3 regions of the Pseudomonas edsoni genome follow, and region 3 is predicted to be linked to each of the others. Evidence: predicted binding sites of a transcription regulator. Region 3 holds the regulator's gene; each other region holds the start of a gene.
What was found. Region 3 encodes sigma-54, which starts transcription at its own class of promoters, with help from an activator protein. Its sites were predicted from a motif close to ANTGGCATNNANNTTGCTNT; they were not measured.

Region 1 (5,764 bases), 1.3 Mb from region 3:
TGTCCCGATTCAAGCGGTTCGCGCAGCACCTCCAGGACCTTGCGATCGAACTCCGGCAACTCATCCAGAAACAATACGCCGTGGTGGGCGAGGGTGATTTCCCCCGGTTGCGGTTTTGACCCGCCGCCCACCAGCGCCGGCCCCGAGGCCGAGTGGTGTGGCTGGCGGAACGGCCGGTGCGGCCAATGGCTCAGTGGTGCGAGGCTGACCACCGACTGGATCGCCGCCACTTCCAGCGCTTCCTGCTCGCTCAACGGCGGCAGCAACCCCGGCAGCCGGCTGGCCAGCAAGGTCTTGCCGGTGCCGGGCGGCCCGCTGAACAGCAGGTTATGCGCGCCTGCCGCAGCGATCAGCAGCGCGCGCTTGGCCGCCAGTTGGCCTTGTACTTCGCTCAGGTCTGGATAGGGTTTGTTCAAGTACTGCAAGCCATCGGACTTATAGGGCTCGATCGGCACCTGCCCATTCAGGTGCGCCACCACTTGCAGCAAGTGATCCACCGCAATCACTTTCAACCCCGAGGCCAGGCACGCCTCCTCGGCATTCGCCCGCGGCACTATCACGGTGCGTCCGGCCTTGCGGGCTGCCAGCGCTGCCGGCAACACGCCTTTGACTGCGCGTACTTCGCCGGACAGTGCCAATTCGCCCAGGCATTCCACGTCATCCAGCATCAACGACGGCACCTGCAGGCTTGCAGCCAGGATGCCCAAGGCAATCGCCAAGTCAAAACGCCCGCCGTCCTTGGGCAGGTCGGCGGGCGCGAGGTTGAGGGTGATGCGCCGGGCTGGGTATTGCAGCGCGCAGTTCAGGATGGCGCTGCGCACGCGGTCCTTGCTTTCCTTGACGGCGGTTTCCGGCAGACCCACCAGTGTCAGGGATGGCAGACCATTGGCCATGTGCACTTCAACCGTGACGGCAGGGGCTTCGACGCCAATCTGGGCGCGGCTGTGGACGATGGCGAGGGACATGCTCGTTCCTTGAGTGGAGGGCCGCTTCCTGCGGGTTTTTCAAGGGTAGACGAGGTGGCGAAGAGCGAGGCGGGGGAGGTTTTACAGAACGTATCCAGAGCGCAACGTAGACCAAATGTGGGAGCTGGCTTGCCTGCGATGGCATCGACTCGGTGTAACTGATACACCAAGGCGCCCGCATCGCAGGTAAGCCAGCTCCCACACTGAGCGTGTTTATTCAGCAGCAGGTGGCGTCAGCCGCGCTTCCAACTCCGCGACTTTCGCCTCGAGGCTCTCCAGCCGTGCACGCGTGCGGGCCAGCACCACCATTTGGCTGTCAAATTCTTCACGGCTCACCAGGTCGAGCTTGCTGAAGCCGCTTTGCAGCAGCGCCTTGAACTGGCTTTCGATTTCGTTGCGAGGCAGTGGGGTTTCGCCGCTGAACAGGCGAGAGGCGTGGCCGCTCAGGGCGTCGAGGAGATCTTTGGGCGCGAGCATGGGAAACATTCCGGAAAAACGGTTGGCGGGCAGTGTATCACGCAGCGTCTATAGTCTTTTTCACCGCCTGGCGCGCACGCTTTTCGCGCAGTGCTCCGGGCGGTCGCGCACTGTTTTTGTGCGCATTGGCGTCGCCAAAACGCCCCGCAGGTGGGCATAAGTGGGCAAAGGACTGATTTCAGTGATTTTTACGGAGCTGGCAAGCTTTCTGCTTAGACGATCATGACCCATGCACTGATGCAGTCGCTGTGACGAATGCAGTGCGCCGACGGATCAGGGGTACAGGTTTCGTCACCAGTGGTTCGCTGGCGTCGCAACGGTAAATGCCGAGGCGACGACGCGTTACAAAGCCAGGCACTGCGCTTAGACTTGAGACGGGTTTGTTTTCCTGGGGCAAGTCCACCAATTCGGGAGAGAGTTTTCATGAAGCTAGTCACTGCCATCATCAAGCCGTTCAAGTTGGACGATGTACGCGAGTCGCTGTCCGAGATCGGCGTGCAGGGCATTACCGTTACTGAGGTCAAAGGCTTCGGTCGGCAGAAGGGTCACACCGAGCTGTATCGCGGCGCGGAATACGTGGTCGATTTTCTGCCAAAGGTGAAGATTGATGTCGCCATTGACGACAAGGATCTTGACCGGGTTATCGAGGCGATAACCAAGGCGGCCAACACCGGCAAGATCGGTGACGGCAAGATCTTCGTGGTCAATCTGGAACAGGCTATTCGCATCCGTACCGGCGAAACCGATACCGACGCAATCTAAGCCGCCAAACCCCCAACGCCCCAGGAGAAAACAATATGACTCTGCGTAAATTCGCAGGGCTAGGAGCCCTGTTGTCCCTCGTAATGCCGGCCCTGGCATTGGCGGCGGACCCAGCCCCCGCTCCAGTCCTCAATTCCGGCGACACGGCGTGGATGCTCACATCCACCGCGCTGGTGCTGTTCATGACCATTCCAGGCCTGGCGCTGTTCTATGGCGGCATGGTTCGCTCCAAAAACATTCTTTCCGTGATGATGCAGTGCTTCGCCATCACCGGCTTGATCACCATTTTGTGGTTCGTTTACGGCTACAGCATGGCGTTCGACACTACCGGTATGGAAGCAGGCGTCGTCAACCTCAACTCGTTCGTGGGCGGCCTGTCCAAACTGTTCCTGTCGGGTGTCACCCCGGCGAGCATCACCGGCCCTGCGGCGCTGTTCCCTGAGGCGGTGTTCGTCACTTTCCAGATGACGTTCGCCATCATTACGCCTGCGCTGATCGTCGGTGCCTTCGCCGAGCGTATGAAGTTCTCCGCGATGCTGATCTTCATGGGCGTCTGGTTCACCCTGGTCTACGCACCGATTGCGCATATGGTGTGGGGCGGTCCGGGTTCGTTGCTGGGCGATTGGGGCGTGCTGGACTTCGCCGGCGGCACCGTGGTGCACATCAACGCCGGTGTGGCTGGCCTGGTGGCGTGCCTGGTACTCGGCAAGCGTAAAGGCTTCCCAACCACGCCGATGGCGCCTCACAACCTGGGTTACACCCTGGTCGGTGCTGCCATGCTGTGGGTCGGTTGGTTTGGCTTCAACGCCGGTTCTGCGGCTGCGGCCAACGGCACTGCCGGTATGGCGATGCTGGTCACTCAGATTGCGACCGCTGCTGCCGCGCTGGGCTGGATGTTTGCCGAGTGGGTCACTCACGGTAAGCCAAGCGCACTGGGCATCGCTTCGGGTGTGGTGGCAGGTTTGGTTGCAATCACCCCGGCTGCGGGCACCGTGGGCCCAATGGGCGCCCTGGTGATTGGTCTGGCGGCGGGCGTGGTGTGCTTCTTCTGCGCCACTACCCTGAAACGCAAACTGGGCTACGACGACTCCCTGGACGCCTTCGGCGTGCACGGTATCGGCGGTATCCTCGGCGCGATCCTCACCGGCGTGTTCGCGGCTCCGTCTCTGGGCGGCTTCAACGCGGCGACCACTGACATCGCAGCGCAAGTCTGGATCCAGTGCAAAGGCGTCGGCTTCACCGTGATCTACACGGCTATCGTGACCTTCATCATCCTCAAGGTGCTGGACATGGTCATGGGCCTGCGGGTTACCGACGAAGAAGAGGCCGTGGGCCTCGATCTGGCACAACACAACGAGCGCGGCTACAACTTGTAAGTACGCGAAAAAAAGATGCCCGGCTTGCCGGGCATTTTTTTGTCTGGGGTTTGTCTGTGGCTAAAGGTGTACGGGTTTATGCCGACTTTGTGATGGGAACCACACGGCACTTTTAAGGGTGTGAATGTCTTACAGGCATGTAGGTGTATTCGGTACTTTGTTTTTTTCCAGAGCGCGCTAGAATGCGCGCCGATAGGCGGAGAACTGTATGTGGCAACAGACCCTGATAACCCTGCGGGCCAAGCCCCGGGGCTTTCACTTGGTGACGGATGAGTTGCTCGCCGGCCTGCCTGAATTGAAAGCGTGCCGTGTGGGCCTGTTGCATTTGTGGTTGCAGCACACCTCGGCTTCGTTGACGGTCAACGAAAATGCCGACCCGGCGGTTCGCCGTGACTTCGAGCGTTTTTTCAACTCGCTGGTGCCGCAAGGGCGTGCAGGGTTCGAACACAACGACGAAGGTCCGGATGATCTGCCGGCGCACTTCAAGGCCAGTCTCCTGGGCTGCCAGCTGAGTTTGCCGGTCAAGGCCGGCCGCTTGGCGATGGGGACCTGGCAAGGTGTTTATCTGGGCGAGCACCGTGATCATGGCGGTGCTCGTAAAGTCCTCGCCACCTTGCACGGTGATGGGGCATAAGCCACTGGTAATCCAGTGGATGTTGATTTTTTTCCGGCGACCTCGACAGAGGGTGAAGCTGGGCTATAACTAATCTGCTTTTCGCAAGTCATGAGGTAGAACATGAGCGACGATGATCTGGAAAACGACGAACTCGAAGTCGGTGACGACGACGAGGCCGAAGAAGGTCTTGAGGCGGCAGCTGAGGACGTTGCTGACGACGACGGTGGCGACGATGCACCTGTCCCGGCAGCCAAAGGCAAAGCCAAGGCCGCTGTTTCGGTAGATGAACTGCCAAGCGTTGAAGCCAAGAACAAAGAGCGCGATGCGCTGGCCCGTGCGATGGAAGAATTCCTCGCCAAAGGCGGCAAAGTGCAGGAAGTCGAGGCCAACGTGGTAGCAGATCCGCCGAAGAAGCCGGATAACAAGTACGGTAGCCGTCCTATCTGAGGTCAGCCGCTCGCTTGCATGAAAAAGCCCGCCGTCGCTGCGGGCTTTTTCATGGATGTAATAAATCCTAAGGGTCACCACCCATCAAATGTAGGAGCGGGCGTGCTCGCGAAAGCGCTTTGTCAGTTGCTGATGTGCTGACTGATACACCGCCTTCGCGAGCAAGCCCGCTCCCACATTTTGGTTTTTAGTGTTGCCGCGATAGCGTTACTGCCAACTGCGAAGCAACGGCGGCAGTTCTTTCAAGCTGCGAATTTCCGCATCCGGGCGTTTATCCGCTTCCCATGCTTTGCCCGTCGGGTTGAACCACACCGCCCGCAGCCCCGCCTGCTGCGCCCCGGCGATGTCATCGCCGGGGTGGTCGCCAATATGCACGGCCTGACTGGCGTCCACGCCGGCGCGTTGCAGCGCTTCCTGAAACAGTCGCGCATCCGGCTTGGCGATGCCGATATCTTCGGCGCGCAGCGCAAAGTGGAAATAATCTGCCAGGCCCACGCGCTGCACGTCGGCGTTGCCGTTGGTGATCACGCCCAGGAGGAAATGCTGGCGCAATGCTTGAAGCATCGGCTCGGCTTCGGGAAATGGCGTGAGCTGGTGCCGGGCATGAATAAACGCCTCATAGCACACGTCTGCCATTTGCGTGGCTTCGGGCTGTGGATAACCCGCCTCTTCAAACGCGTGCATCAGCACGCGGTGGCGCAGGAGGCTGATGCGGTACTTGAGCTCGGGATGGCGCTCCAGCACCTGCTGGCGAAGGCTGGCGAAATGCTCAAGAGGCAAATCGCCGACCTTGGAGGCATGGGTCGCCAGCCATTCGCGCATCGACGCTTCGGCGCCGATGATGACGGGTACGTTGTCCCAGAGTGTGTCGTCCAGGTCGAAGGTGATCAGCTTGATACTCATGAGTCGCCGCCCTTGATGCGTTTGGCCCGTGGATGGGCGCTGTCGTACACCGTAGCCAGGTGCTGGAAGTCGAGGTGGGTGTAGATCTGCGTGGTCTTGATGTCGGCGTGGCCGAGCAGCTCCTGCACCGCGCGCAGGTCCTGGGACGATTCCAGCAGATGGCTGGCAAAAGAATGTCGCAGCATGTGCGGGTGCAGGTTCTGCCCCAGCTCGCGTTC
Region 2 (5,764 bases), 2.6 Mb from region 3:
AAATTGCCGGCTCCAAATACAAGGCCTACCGCGGTGTGACGCTGATCAAGGCGCCTGTCGCCAAGATCCAGGCCCTGCAGGAAGACGTGGCCGGCGCCTGCTCCTGGATCCACGAATGCAAATCGCAAAAACTGCTCAAGACCGAAGGCGACAAGAGCTGGACCTACACCCAGTTCAAGGCACCGTTCCCGGTGACCGACCGCGATTCGATCCTCGAAATCACCACGTCCAAGGCCGCCGATGGCACCGTGACCCGCAAATTGCTGGAAGTGCCGACTTACCAGCCGGAAGTAAAAGGTTACGTGCGCGTTGCCCAGGTAGACGGCTACTGGAAGCTTGTGCCAAAAGGCGACAACCAGACCGAAGTGACCTACCAGGTGCACACCGAACCAGGCGGCAGCGTGCCATCGTGGCTGGCCAACAAGTTTGTGGTGGACGCGCCGTTCAACACCTTGAAAGCCTTGAAAGAACACGCTGAAAAATAAGTGTCATTAATCAGGTGCCTCCTGACTTGAGTGGAACGTTTGCCGAGCCCTCAAGGTCCAGATAGTTGTAAGCCCACACACGGGTTTTATCGAGGAGGCACCGATGCAAAAGTGGCAGATTACCTTCGTTGATGATCACGGCGTTCAGTCCGTCGAGCAGTTCAGCTGCGACCAGAAGCCCAGCCTCGAAGACGCGGCACACATGATTCGTAACAAGCTGGTGCCAGTGGCCGCCGAACTTGACCTGAATGATTTGGAAGGGCGCAAACCCCAGCCTACGGTCAAGATTCTGAAAGACCAGAACAGTATTCAAATCCTCGACATTTCGCCCGCCGCCTGAACATTGCCTGTATGCCCTTCAAGCGCCTCTGGTGGAGGTGATAGCTTCGCGCTACTCTGCAACCGAGATCAGCGAATGAATCGCTAAGGTCTGGTCTTGTCAGCTACATGCTTGTTTTCCCGCGGTGTCGTTAATGCCGTAGCACCCGCGCCAGCAGGGCGCGGTCTTCGGGAAGCACGGAAAGTCTATCCATCAGTTTGAGGAGGACGTTTCATGAGCACAGCCTATCAAGAAGACATCAGCACCAACGTACTGCGCCGCATGAAAGAAGGCGGTTTCGACTTCTCACGGTTTCACCCCATCGAGTTCTACGCCATTTTCCCGGATGAGGAACGGGCGCGCAGGGCTGCGGGTCGATTTCGTGGGGAATCCCTGAATGCCCAGGTCAGCGCGCGCGATGATGGCGCCTGGTACCTGGAACTGAGCAAAATCATGTTCGCCACCTACGACGGCATAGGAGACTTCGAGCAAGACTTTGAAGCGGTGGTCGAGCCTTTGGGCGGGATCATCGAGGGATGGGGCGTCAAGCAGGAGGTGCGTGGGTTACCCATGTAGCGGCATTCGATGAGCAACACAGCGTATCGGCTGACCCTTGGGTCGGCCGATTTTGTTTGTGCACGCCTCACAACCGCATCCTCAATATAGCCACCCACTACGAGCCCGGCCTGCCGCCGACAGCGTCTTTAACGTCGCGATCCCCGGCAAGTCGGGCTTTTGGCTTTCTACCGCGCAAAAAAAACCACCCAGACAGGGTGGCCTAAAGGGAAGAGCGGTTCGCTGACATCTCAGGAAACATCCTGGTCAGCCGGTGTGAGGATTATCCGCAAGCGTGACCGGGCAGTGAAATCAACTCTGACTATGCTGTTGATAGTCAAAGCCCGCATTGCGATGAAGCGTGGTACGGGACAGCGGGCGTTCTGCGCACCAGGACGGTGCGCGCGGAACCCGTAGGTTATTCAACTCACTGATTTATAAGTGTTTATGCCGCTGGCACGGGCCTTGCGACGGTTCTCGCGCCCGGGTGACAAGGAGTACGGCATGATCCGCACTTATTACGATGAAATGTACGACGGGGCAGGGCAGGTCCGCCCCCATTACCGCGAGTTCGCCCGCTGGTTAGCTGAAACCCCCGCCGAACTGCTGGCCCAGCGCCGGCGTGAAGCCGATTTGCTGTTCCACCGCGCCGGGATCACCTTCACCCTTTACGGGGACGAGCAGGGCACCGAGCGCCTGATTCCTTTCGACACCATCCCGCGCAGCATTCCGGCGAGTGAGTGGCGGATTGTCGAGCGCGGCTGCATTCAACGGGTCAAGGCGCTGAACCTGTTTCTCGCCGACCTCTACCACGAGCAACGCATCATCAAGGCTGGAATCATCCCCGCCGAACAGGTGCTGGCCAACGAGCAGTACCAGTTGGCCATGCAGGGCCTGGACCTGCACCGCGGTCTGTATTCCCACATCTCCGGTGTCGACCTCGTACGCGATGGCGACGGCACTTACTACGTATTGGAAGACAACCTGCGCACACCAAGCGGTGTCAGTTACATGCTCGAAGACCGCAAAATGATGATGCGCCTGTTCCCCGAGTTGTTCGCCGCCCAGCGCATCGCGCCCATCGACCATTACCCCAACCTGTTGCTCGACACGCTGAAAAGCTCGAGCCCCCTGGATAACCCCAGCGTGGTGGTGCTGACCCCGGGGCGCTTTAACAGCGCGTTCTTCGAGCACGCCTTTCTGGCGCGGGAAATGGGTGTGGAATTGGTGGAAGGCGCCGACTTGTTCGTGCGCGATGACCGCGTATTCATGCGCACCACAGACGGCCCCAAGGCCGTGGATGTGATCTACCGTCGCCTCGATGATGCCTTTCTCGACCCACTGGCCTTCAACCCGGACTCCATGCTCGGCGTGCCCGGCCTGCTCGCGGCGTATCGCTCGGGCAATGTGGTGTTGGCCAATGCGATTGGCACCGGGGTGGCGGATGACAAGTCGGTGTATCCCTTCGTCACCGAGATGATCCGTTTTTACCTGGATGAAGAGCCGATTCTGAAGAACGTGCCTACGTTTCAATGCCGTAAGCCCGACGAATTGTCCCACGTGCTGGCCAACCTTCCGGACCTGGTCGTCAAGGAAACCCAAGGTTCCGGCGGCTACGGCATGCTGGTGGGCCCGGCGTCGACAAAAGCGGAAATCGAAGCCTTCCGTGCCCGCATCAAAGCCAAGCCCCACGCCTATATCGCGCAGCCGACGCTGTGTTTATCCACGTGTCCGACTTTTGTCGAAAACGGCATCGCGCCGCGCCATATCGACCTGCGGCCGTTCGTGTTGTCCGGCAAGGAAACCCGCGTGGTGCCCGGCGGCTTGACCCGCGTGGCCCTGCGCGAAGGCTCGCTGGTGGTCAATTCGTCCCAGGGCGGCGGCACCAAAGACACCTGGGTGGTCGAGGACTGATGCCATGTTGAGTAGAACTGCCTCGGATTTGTACTGGATGTCGCGTTACCTGGAACGCGCGGAAAACCTCGCGCGCATGCTTGATGTCAGCTATTCGCTGTCGCTGATGCCTCAGGACGGGCGCGGTGATGGCCTGCACGAATTGGCCATGCCGCTGCTGATCACCGGCACCTTGGAGGATTACCACGAGCGCCACGGCGAACTGCATGCCGAGCGCCTGCTGCACTTCTTTGCGTTGGACGCGGCCAACCCGGCGAGCATCTACAGTTGCCTCGGCGCCGCGCGCGCCAGCGCCCATGCAGTGCGTGGGCGAATTACCGCCGACATGTGGGAAAACATCAACGCCACTTGGCTGGATATTCGTGACATCGCCCAGCAAGGGCTGAGCCGCTACGGCATGAGCCGGTTCTGTGAGTGGGTCAAGGAGCGGTCGCACCTGTTCCGTGGCGCCACCTACGGCACCATCATGCGTAATGATGCGTTTCGTTTTATTCGGCTGGGCACCTTCATCGAGCGTGCCGACAACACCCTGCGCCTGCTGGATGCGCGCTACGAAATGGCCGGCGACCAAGCCGCTGCGGTCAGCGACGGCACGGCTCATGCCTACTATCAGTGGAGTGCCTTGCTGCGCGCGCTGTCATCGTTTGAGGCTTACACCGAAATCTACCGTGACGCCCCCGGCGCCCGGCAGGTGGCCGAACTGCTGTTGTTGCGCGCCGATGTCCCACGCTCGCTGCGTGCCTGCAGCGAGGAAATCGACCAGATCCTTGCCAGCCTGCCCGGCCTCAATGGCCGCCCGGCCCAGCGCCTGGCCGCCGAGATGGACGCGCGCCTGCGCTTTACTGCCATCGACGAAATTCTCGAGGAAGGCCTGCATGCCTGGCTGACCGACTTCATCCCTTTGGTCCGCCAGTTGGGCGACGCCATCTACAGTTCCTACCTGGAGGCGGCATGAGACTTTCCATCAGCCACGAAACCACCTACCACTACGAAGACATGGTGCGCGCCAGCATCCAGTACCTGCGCCTCACGCCCCACGACAGCGAACGCCAGCACGTGCTCAGCTGGCAGCTCGATCTGCCGCGCCCGGTGCGCGCGCAGGTCGACCCGTTTGGCAACATCCTGCATGTGCTGACCCTTGATGAGCCCCACGACGCCATCATCATCGGCGCGCGTGGCCAAGTGGACATCGATGAATTGCGCGAGGCTGAGCACGAAAGCCAGTCGGCGTTTCCGTTTCTACGCAGCACGCGGCTGACCGAGCCGGACGACGCGTTGCGCGGTTTTGCCCACCAGCATTGCCGTCAACGCCGCGACCGCTCTGCGTTGATCGACCTGATGCATGCGCTCAACCAGTCAATGGTTTACACGCCCGGCGCCACTGAAGTCGACACCTGCGCCGCCACGGCGTTTGCGGGGCGCGCAGGCGTGTGCCAGGACCACACCCATGCATTCCTGGCCTGCGCGCGCAGCCTGGGCATTCCAGCGCGATATGTGTCGGGGTATTTGTACACCGAAGACAGCACGCACCTGGCCAGCCACGCCTGGGCCGAAGCCTGGCTGGATGACGCGTGGTACAGCTTTGATGTGACCAACCAATTGGCGCGGCCCGAGCGACATTTAAAGTTGGCGGTGGGCCTGGATTACCTGGATGCCTGCCCGGTACGCGGCATGCGCCGAGGCGGCGGGCATGAGCAGATGCACGCCAAGGTGTTCGTGGCGCCGACGCCGGTGATTTTGGTGCAGCAGCAGTAATCTTCAGAACGCAGCAGATTAGATGTGGGAGCTGGCTGGCCTGCGAAAGCGGCGGGTCAGCTGTAAATGGGTTACTGACCGACCGCCATCGCAGGCCAGCCAGCTCCCACAGTGAGCGGTGGTGTTTTCAGAGTCTTTGCCAGGCTCAAGGCTGCTGCTTACGCCCCGCCATGTGCTTCAAATACCCCACCAGCAAATCCAGCTCACCGTCCGGCAACACACTGGCCGCGAACGCTGGCATCTTCGCCTGGGGCCAATGCCGCAGGCTCTGCGGATCACGGATATAACGCTTGAGGAAATCCCCGCTGAAATATTCCGTAGGGTTGTAGGGAATATTCAGGTCCGGCCCCACCTGCGCATCGCCGGCGCCGTTGAGGCGGTGACAGGCCAGGCAGTTTTTCTGGAACACCGCAAACCCCTGGTTGATCGGGTCATTCGCGGCGAGTTTCGGGTCAGGCAACAACGCCGGGAAACGCTCGGCCACCGTCTTCAATTGCTTGATCCCGGAGATCTGGAAAGGCCACTGCTCAGGGCTGATGTTGCCGGCTTGCGGGTCGGTCCACACCAGATAGAACGGCCCGGCACTCGGCTTGCCTTCGGCCAGCGCGGGCCAAGGATGAGCCGGGTCTTCGACCGCCAGCCAGGCACGTGCACCGTGTTTTTGCAGCAATGGCGCCGCCGTCAGCTCGGCGGCGAACCCGTCGAGGGCGACGGCTTGCAGATGATTTTCCTGCGA
Region 3 (5,764 bases):
CCTCACCTGTATCAGGGCCGTGAGGATAAACTGGTGGTTCTGGACGAGCTTCTTGGCCAACTCAACCTAAGCTATGAGCAGGTCGCCTACTTGGGCGATGACCTGCCCGACCTCCCGGTTATCCGCCGCGTAGGTCTGGGCATGGCCGTTGCCAATGCGGCGACCTTTGTTCGCGAGCACGCCCATGGCATCACCACGGCCCGTGGCGGCGAAGGTGCCGCCCGCGAGTTCTGTGAATTGATCCTGCGTGCCCAGGGCAGCCTTGAAGCGGCACACGCCGCCTACTTATAGAGCGTTTTATGCTGAGCAAAAAGATTCGCAATTTCCTGCTGTTCGGGGTCATCGCCGCGCTGTTTCTGGCGGTAGGCTACTGGAATATCAGCCCCGAACGCTTTCTCGACAGGTCTGGCGCGCAGGTTGACGAAGGCGCTATCGACTATTACGCCATCAATGCCTACAGCGTGCAGTTCCTGCCGGATGGCAAGCTTCAATACGAGATGAACTCGGACAAAGTCGAGCACTTGAAGTCGTCCGATGTCACGTTGCTGACCAACCCGGACATGAACTTGTACCGCGGCACTGAGTTCCCTTGGCATGTCACCAGCAAGCATGGCGAAGTCAACCCGGACGGCACTCAGGTAGAACTGATCGACTCGGTACGTGTTGCACGTACTGACGATAAGAACCGCGACACTATTATTACCAGCAGTCGCATGACCGTTTTCCCACAACAGCAATATGCGCAGACCGAGCAAGACGTTAGAATCGACGGCGCTGGCGGTGTATCGACTGGCAAGGGAATGAAAGCGTATTTGAAAGAAAGCAGGATACACCTGCTATCGAACGTAAGAGGACAGTATGAGGCTCGTTAAAACCCTCCCTATTTTGCTCGGTCTGGGCGCAGCACTGGGAAGCGTGAGCGCCTGGGCTCTGCCGAACGATAGCCAGCAACCGATCCACATTCAGGCTGACGATGCACAGCTGGATGACAAGCAAGGCGTTGCAACCTATACCGGCGCCGTGATCATCACCCAAGGTTCGATGAAGATTACCGGCAACACGGTGACGCTCACGCGTACGCCTGCGGGTGACATCGACGTGGTGACTTCGGTGGGTAACCTGGCCTATTTCGAACAGAGGCAGGCTGCTGCAGATCCTGCTCCGATGAAGGGCTACGGTAAGACCATCCAGTATCACGCCCAGCAGAACCGTATCATCCTGATCGATCAGGCCAGGGTTGTGAGCAGCGACGGCAATACCACGGACGGTGAGAAAATCACCTATGACACCGTGAAGCAGATCGCTCAGGCTGGTCGTGCCACCGGCGCGAAGATCGGCACGCCGAAACCGCGTATCGACATGGTTATCCAGCCCAAGCAGAAAGACGCTGCCGCTCAGCCTGCGGCTAAACCCGCTGCGAAGAAGGCGAACTAATGGCAACCCTCAAAGCCCAGCATCTGGCCAAGGCTTACAAAAGCCGTCAGGTCGTGCGCGACGTCAGCCTGTCGATCGACAGTGGCCAGATCGTCGGCCTGCTCGGCCCTAACGGTGCCGGCAAAACCACATGCTTCTATATGATCGTCGGGCTGGTCCAGGCGGATCAGGGCCGTGTATTGATCGACGACCTCGACGTGAGCCACCAGCCAATGCACGGTCGTGCACGCGCAGGTATCGGCTATCTCCCCCAGGAGGCGTCGATCTTTCGCAAACTGTCGGTGTCGGACAACATCATGGCGATCCTCGAGACCCGCAAGGAACTCGACCGTGACGGCCGCCGCAAGGAGCTGGAAAGCCTGCTTCAGGAATTCCACATCAACCACATTCGCGACAACCTTGGCATGAGCCTGTCCGGTGGTGAGCGCCGTCGCGTGGAAATCGCACGTGCACTGGCAACCGCGCCGAAGTTCATCCTGCTGGACGAACCGTTTGCCGGCGTTGACCCGATCTCGGTCGGCGACATCAAACAGATCATCCATCACCTCAAAGCCAAGGGCATCGGCGTATTGATCACTGACCACAACGTCCGTGAAACCCTCGATATCTGTGAGACGGCTTATATCGTCAACGATGGCCAGCTGATCGCCGAAGGCGATTCCGCCACCATCCTGGCTAACGAACTGGTCAAGGAAGTGTACCTGGGCCACGAGTTCCGCCTGTAAGCATCGTGGTGTCACGGCTGTTCGCCAAGGCGCGCGGGAGTCAATAAAAACCTCGTTTTTTTATTGTTACCGCGCTCTAGGCAAAGCCCCCGACATCAGGCATATAATTTGCTTATGTTTGGCGCTCACGCGCCCTGTCGTGGATGGCGCATTGCGCCGGCGAATAAGGTGTTAAGCCCCTGCCATGAAACCATCGCTAGTCCTGAGAATGGGCCAGCAGCTGACGATGACACCGCAGCTGCAACAGGCCATCCGCCTGCTCCAATTGTCGACCCTGGACCTGCAACAGGAAATCCAGGAGGCCCTGGAGTCCAATCCGATGCTCGAACGCCAGGAAGAAGGCGACGACTTCGATAATGCAGACCCGCTGGCCGACAACATCGAGCAAAAACCCAACTCCGACGTGCAGGAACCCTCCTACCAGGAAACCGCCCCAACGGTGGATAACCTTGAGGAAGGCGAATGGAACGAACGCATTCCCAACGACCTCCCCGTGGATACCGCGTGGGAAGACGTTTACCAGACCAGCGCCAGCAGCCTGCCCAGCAATGACGATGACGAATGGGATTTCACCACCCGCACGTCCGCTGGCGAAAGCCTGCAAAGCCATTTGCTGTGGCAACTTAACCTCGCGCCGATGTCCGACACCGATCGCCTGATCGCTGTCACCCTGATCGACTGCATTAATAACCAGGGCTACCTGGACGAAACCCTTGATGAAATTCTCGAGGCCTTCGACCCGGAACTGGACATCGAGCTGGACGAAATCGAAGCCGTCCTTCACCGCATTCAACAGTTTGAGCCCGCCGGCATTGGCGCCCGCACCCTCAGCGAGTGCCTGCTGCTGCAATTGCGTCAACTGCCCGCCAAGACACCTTGGCTCGCCGAGGCCCAGCGCCTGGTCACCGACTACATCGACCTGCTGGGCAGCCGCGACTACAGCCAGTTGATGCGCCGCATGAAGCTCAAGGAAGACGACCTGCGCCAGGTCATCGAGCTGGTACAGAGCCTCAATCCGCGCCCCGGCTCGCAAATCGAGTCCAGCGAAGCCGAATACGTCGTTCCCGACGTGATCGTGCGCAAGGACAACGAACGCTGGCTGGTGGAGCTTAACCAGGAATCGGTGCCACGTTTGCGCGTCAACCCACAATACGCAGGCTTTGTGCGCCGCGCCGACACCAGTGCCGACAACACCTTCATGCGCAACCAGTTGCAGGAAGCGCGCTGGTTCATCAAGAGCCTGCAAAGCCGCAACGAAACCCTGATGAAAGTGGCCACCCAGATCGTCGAGCACCAGCGCGGCTTCCTGGAATATGGCGACGAGGCAATGAAACCGTTGGTGCTGCATGACATCGCCGAGGCGGTAGGCATGCACGAATCAACGATTTCCCGGGTGACCACGCAGAAGTTCATGCATACCCCACGGGGTATTTATGAGTTGAAATACTTTTTCTCCAGCCATGTCAGCACCTCCGAAGGCGGCGAATGCTCGTCCACGGCGATCCGCGCGATCATCAAAAAACTGGTTGCTGCGGAAAATCAGAAAAAGCCGTTGAGTGACAGCAAGATCGCTGGTTTACTGGAGGCACAAGGCATTCAGGTCGCCCGTCGAACCGTCGCCAAGTACCGCGAGTCCCTCGGGATCGCGCCTTCCAGCGAGCGTAAGCGTTTGATGTGACGGGCGGGCCATAGCGTTCCAGTGGCGGGTATTCCTACCCGCCGCTTTATGCACTGGCAACGAAGGAGAAGCTGTATGCAAGTCAACATCAGTGGACACCAACTGGAAGTTACCAAGCCCCTGCGTGAGTACACCGAGAGCAAGCTGAACAAGCTTGCGGGGCATTTTGACAAGATCACCAACGTGCAGGTCATCATGGAGGTCGACAAGCTCAAGCAAAAAATCGAGGCCACCCTGCACGTACCGAATGCGAAGCTAGTCGCCAATGCGGAGCATGAAGACATGTACGCAGCGATTGACTCGCTCTACGACAAGCTGGACCGCCAACTCATAAAGCATAAGGAAAAGTATCTGCACCTGATGCAAGGTACAGGTCGTTAACTCTCCCCCATGATCCAACTTGAAACCATCCTGACCCCCGGCCGTTCACTCGTGAACGCGCCGGGCGGCAGCAAGAAGAAAGCCCTCGAACACATCGCTAACCTGATCAGCCGTGAAGTGCCTGAGTTGGATGAGCAAGTTGTGTTCAAGGCCCTGATTGACCGTGAAAAGCTGGGCTCGACCGGTTTTGGTAACGGCATCGCCATTCCTCACTGCCGCCTTGAAGGCTGTACTTCGCCCGTAAGTGCACTTTTACACCTGCAAGAAAAAATCGATTTTGATGCCATCGACGGCGCCCCGGTTGACCTGCTGTTCGTGCTGCTGGTCCCGCAGGCCGCCACCGATGCACACCTGGAGCTGCTCCGGCAGATCGCCAGCATGCTCGACCGCAAGGAAGTACGCGACAAACTGCGCAGTGCCAGCAGCAACGAGGCGCTCTATCAGGTTGTCCTGGATGAACAAAACAGGCAGTAATCATGCGTTTGATCATCGTCAGCGGCCGTTCCGGCTCGGGTAAAAGCACCGCACTCAATGTCCTTGAAGACAACGGCTTCTATTGCATCGACAACCTGCCCGCCGGCCTGCTGCCGGAATTGGCCGAGCGTGCGCTGATTCATACTGAGTTGGCGCAGCCGTTGGTTGCCGTTTCAATTGATGCCCGTAATCTGCCCAGCCACCTCTCGCGATTTCCTGAATTGCTCGAAGAAGTGCGGGCCAAGCACATCAATTGCGACGTGCTGTACCTGGATGCCGACGAAGAGACGCTGCTCAAGCGCTTCTCTGAAACCCGTCGACGCCATCCTCTGAGCAGCCCTCACCGCTCGCTGGCCGAGGCCATTGAGGACGAGACCACGCTGCTGGGACCGATCATCGACCTCGCCGATCTCAAGATCAATACCACCGGCCTGAACTTGTATCAGCTGCGCGACGCCATCAAGCTACGCCTGCTGAATCAACCAGAGCCTGGCACGGCATTTCTCGTCGAGTCGTTTGGCTTCAAACGAGGCATGCCGGTCGATGCCGACCTGGTGTTCGACGTTCGCTGCCTGCCCAACCCTTACTGGAAGCCGGAGCTGCGTGATCAGTCCGGGCTGGATCAGCCGGTGGCCGAGTACCTGGCTGCGCAACCGGATGTCGAAGAGATGTTCCAGGACATTTCCAGCTACCTGCTTAAATGGTTGCCACGTTTTGCCGCGAGTAATCGTGCCTATGTCACTATCGCCATCGGCTGCACCGGCGGCCATCATCGTTCTGTCTACCTGACTGAACGCCTGGGCCAGGTGCTGCAACAAACCCTCAAGAACGTCCAGGTTCGCCACCGCGACCTTAGCTGAAAGGAACACCTGCGCGATGCCCGCTTTGGAAATCGAAATCATCAACAAGCTGGGCCTGCACGCTCGCGCTTCCGCCAAATTCGTCGGTGTGGCCGGGCAGTTCCCCTGTCAGATCCGGGCTGGGCGCACGCCCGAATCCATGGTCGACGGCAAGAGCATCATGGCCATGATGATGCTGGCTGCCGGCAAGGGCACCAGGATTCACTTAAAGA

Region 1: a site for sigma-54 is predicted at 1,638-1,657, ahead of glnK (P-II family nitrogen regulator). Genes of this name have one in related genera too.
Region 2: a site for sigma-54 is predicted at 1,812-1,831, ahead of C4J83_RS22880 (circularly permuted type 2 ATP-grasp protein). Genes of this name have one in related genera too.

The regions. Positions count from the first base shown of each region.
Region 1 covers NZ_CP027762.1:6,305,258-6,311,021, reverse strand. The annotation lists gene C4J83_RS29425 (YifB family Mg chelatase-like AAA ATPase) at 1-965, opposite strand, end outside; gene C4J83_RS29420 (accessory factor UbiK family protein) at 1,179-1,442, opposite strand; gene glnK (P-II family nitrogen regulator) at 1,866-2,204, shown strand; gene C4J83_RS29410 (ammonium transporter) at 2,240-3,580, shown strand; gene C4J83_RS29405 (secondary thiamine-phosphate synthase enzyme YjbQ) at 3,789-4,214, shown strand; gene sutA (dormancy-specific transcriptional regulator SutA) at 4,317-4,643, shown strand; gene C4J83_RS29395 (HAD family hydrolase) at 4,851-5,546, opposite strand; gene xerC (tyrosine recombinase XerC) at 5,543-5,764, opposite strand, start outside.
Region 2 covers NZ_CP027762.1:4,959,330-4,965,093, reverse strand. The annotation lists gene C4J83_RS22895 (START domain-containing protein) at 1-485, shown strand, start outside; gene C4J83_RS22890 (hypothetical protein) at 589-825, shown strand; gene C4J83_RS22885 (ribonuclease E inhibitor RraB) at 1,039-1,380, shown strand; gene C4J83_RS22880 (circularly permuted type 2 ATP-grasp protein) at 1,864-3,273, shown strand; gene C4J83_RS22875 (alpha-E domain-containing protein) at 3,278-4,228, shown strand; gene C4J83_RS22870 (transglutaminase family protein) at 4,225-5,028, shown strand; gene C4J83_RS22865 (c-type cytochrome) at 5,174-5,764, opposite strand, start outside.
Region 3 covers NZ_CP027762.1:1,029,167-1,034,930, reverse strand. The annotation lists gene C4J83_RS04625 (KdsC family phosphatase) at 1-291, shown strand, start outside; gene lptC (LPS export ABC transporter periplasmic protein LptC) at 300-872, shown strand; gene lptA (lipopolysaccharide transport periplasmic protein LptA) at 859-1,434, shown strand; gene lptB (LPS export ABC transporter ATP-binding protein) at 1,434-2,159, shown strand; gene C4J83_RS04605 (RNA polymerase factor sigma-54) at 2,344-3,837, shown strand; gene hpf (ribosome hibernation-promoting factor, HPF/YfiA family) at 3,913-4,218, shown strand; gene ptsN (PTS IIA-like nitrogen regulatory protein PtsN) at 4,228-4,692, shown strand; gene rapZ (RNase adapter RapZ) at 4,695-5,552, shown strand; gene C4J83_RS04585 (HPr family phosphocarrier protein) at 5,569-5,764, shown strand, end outside.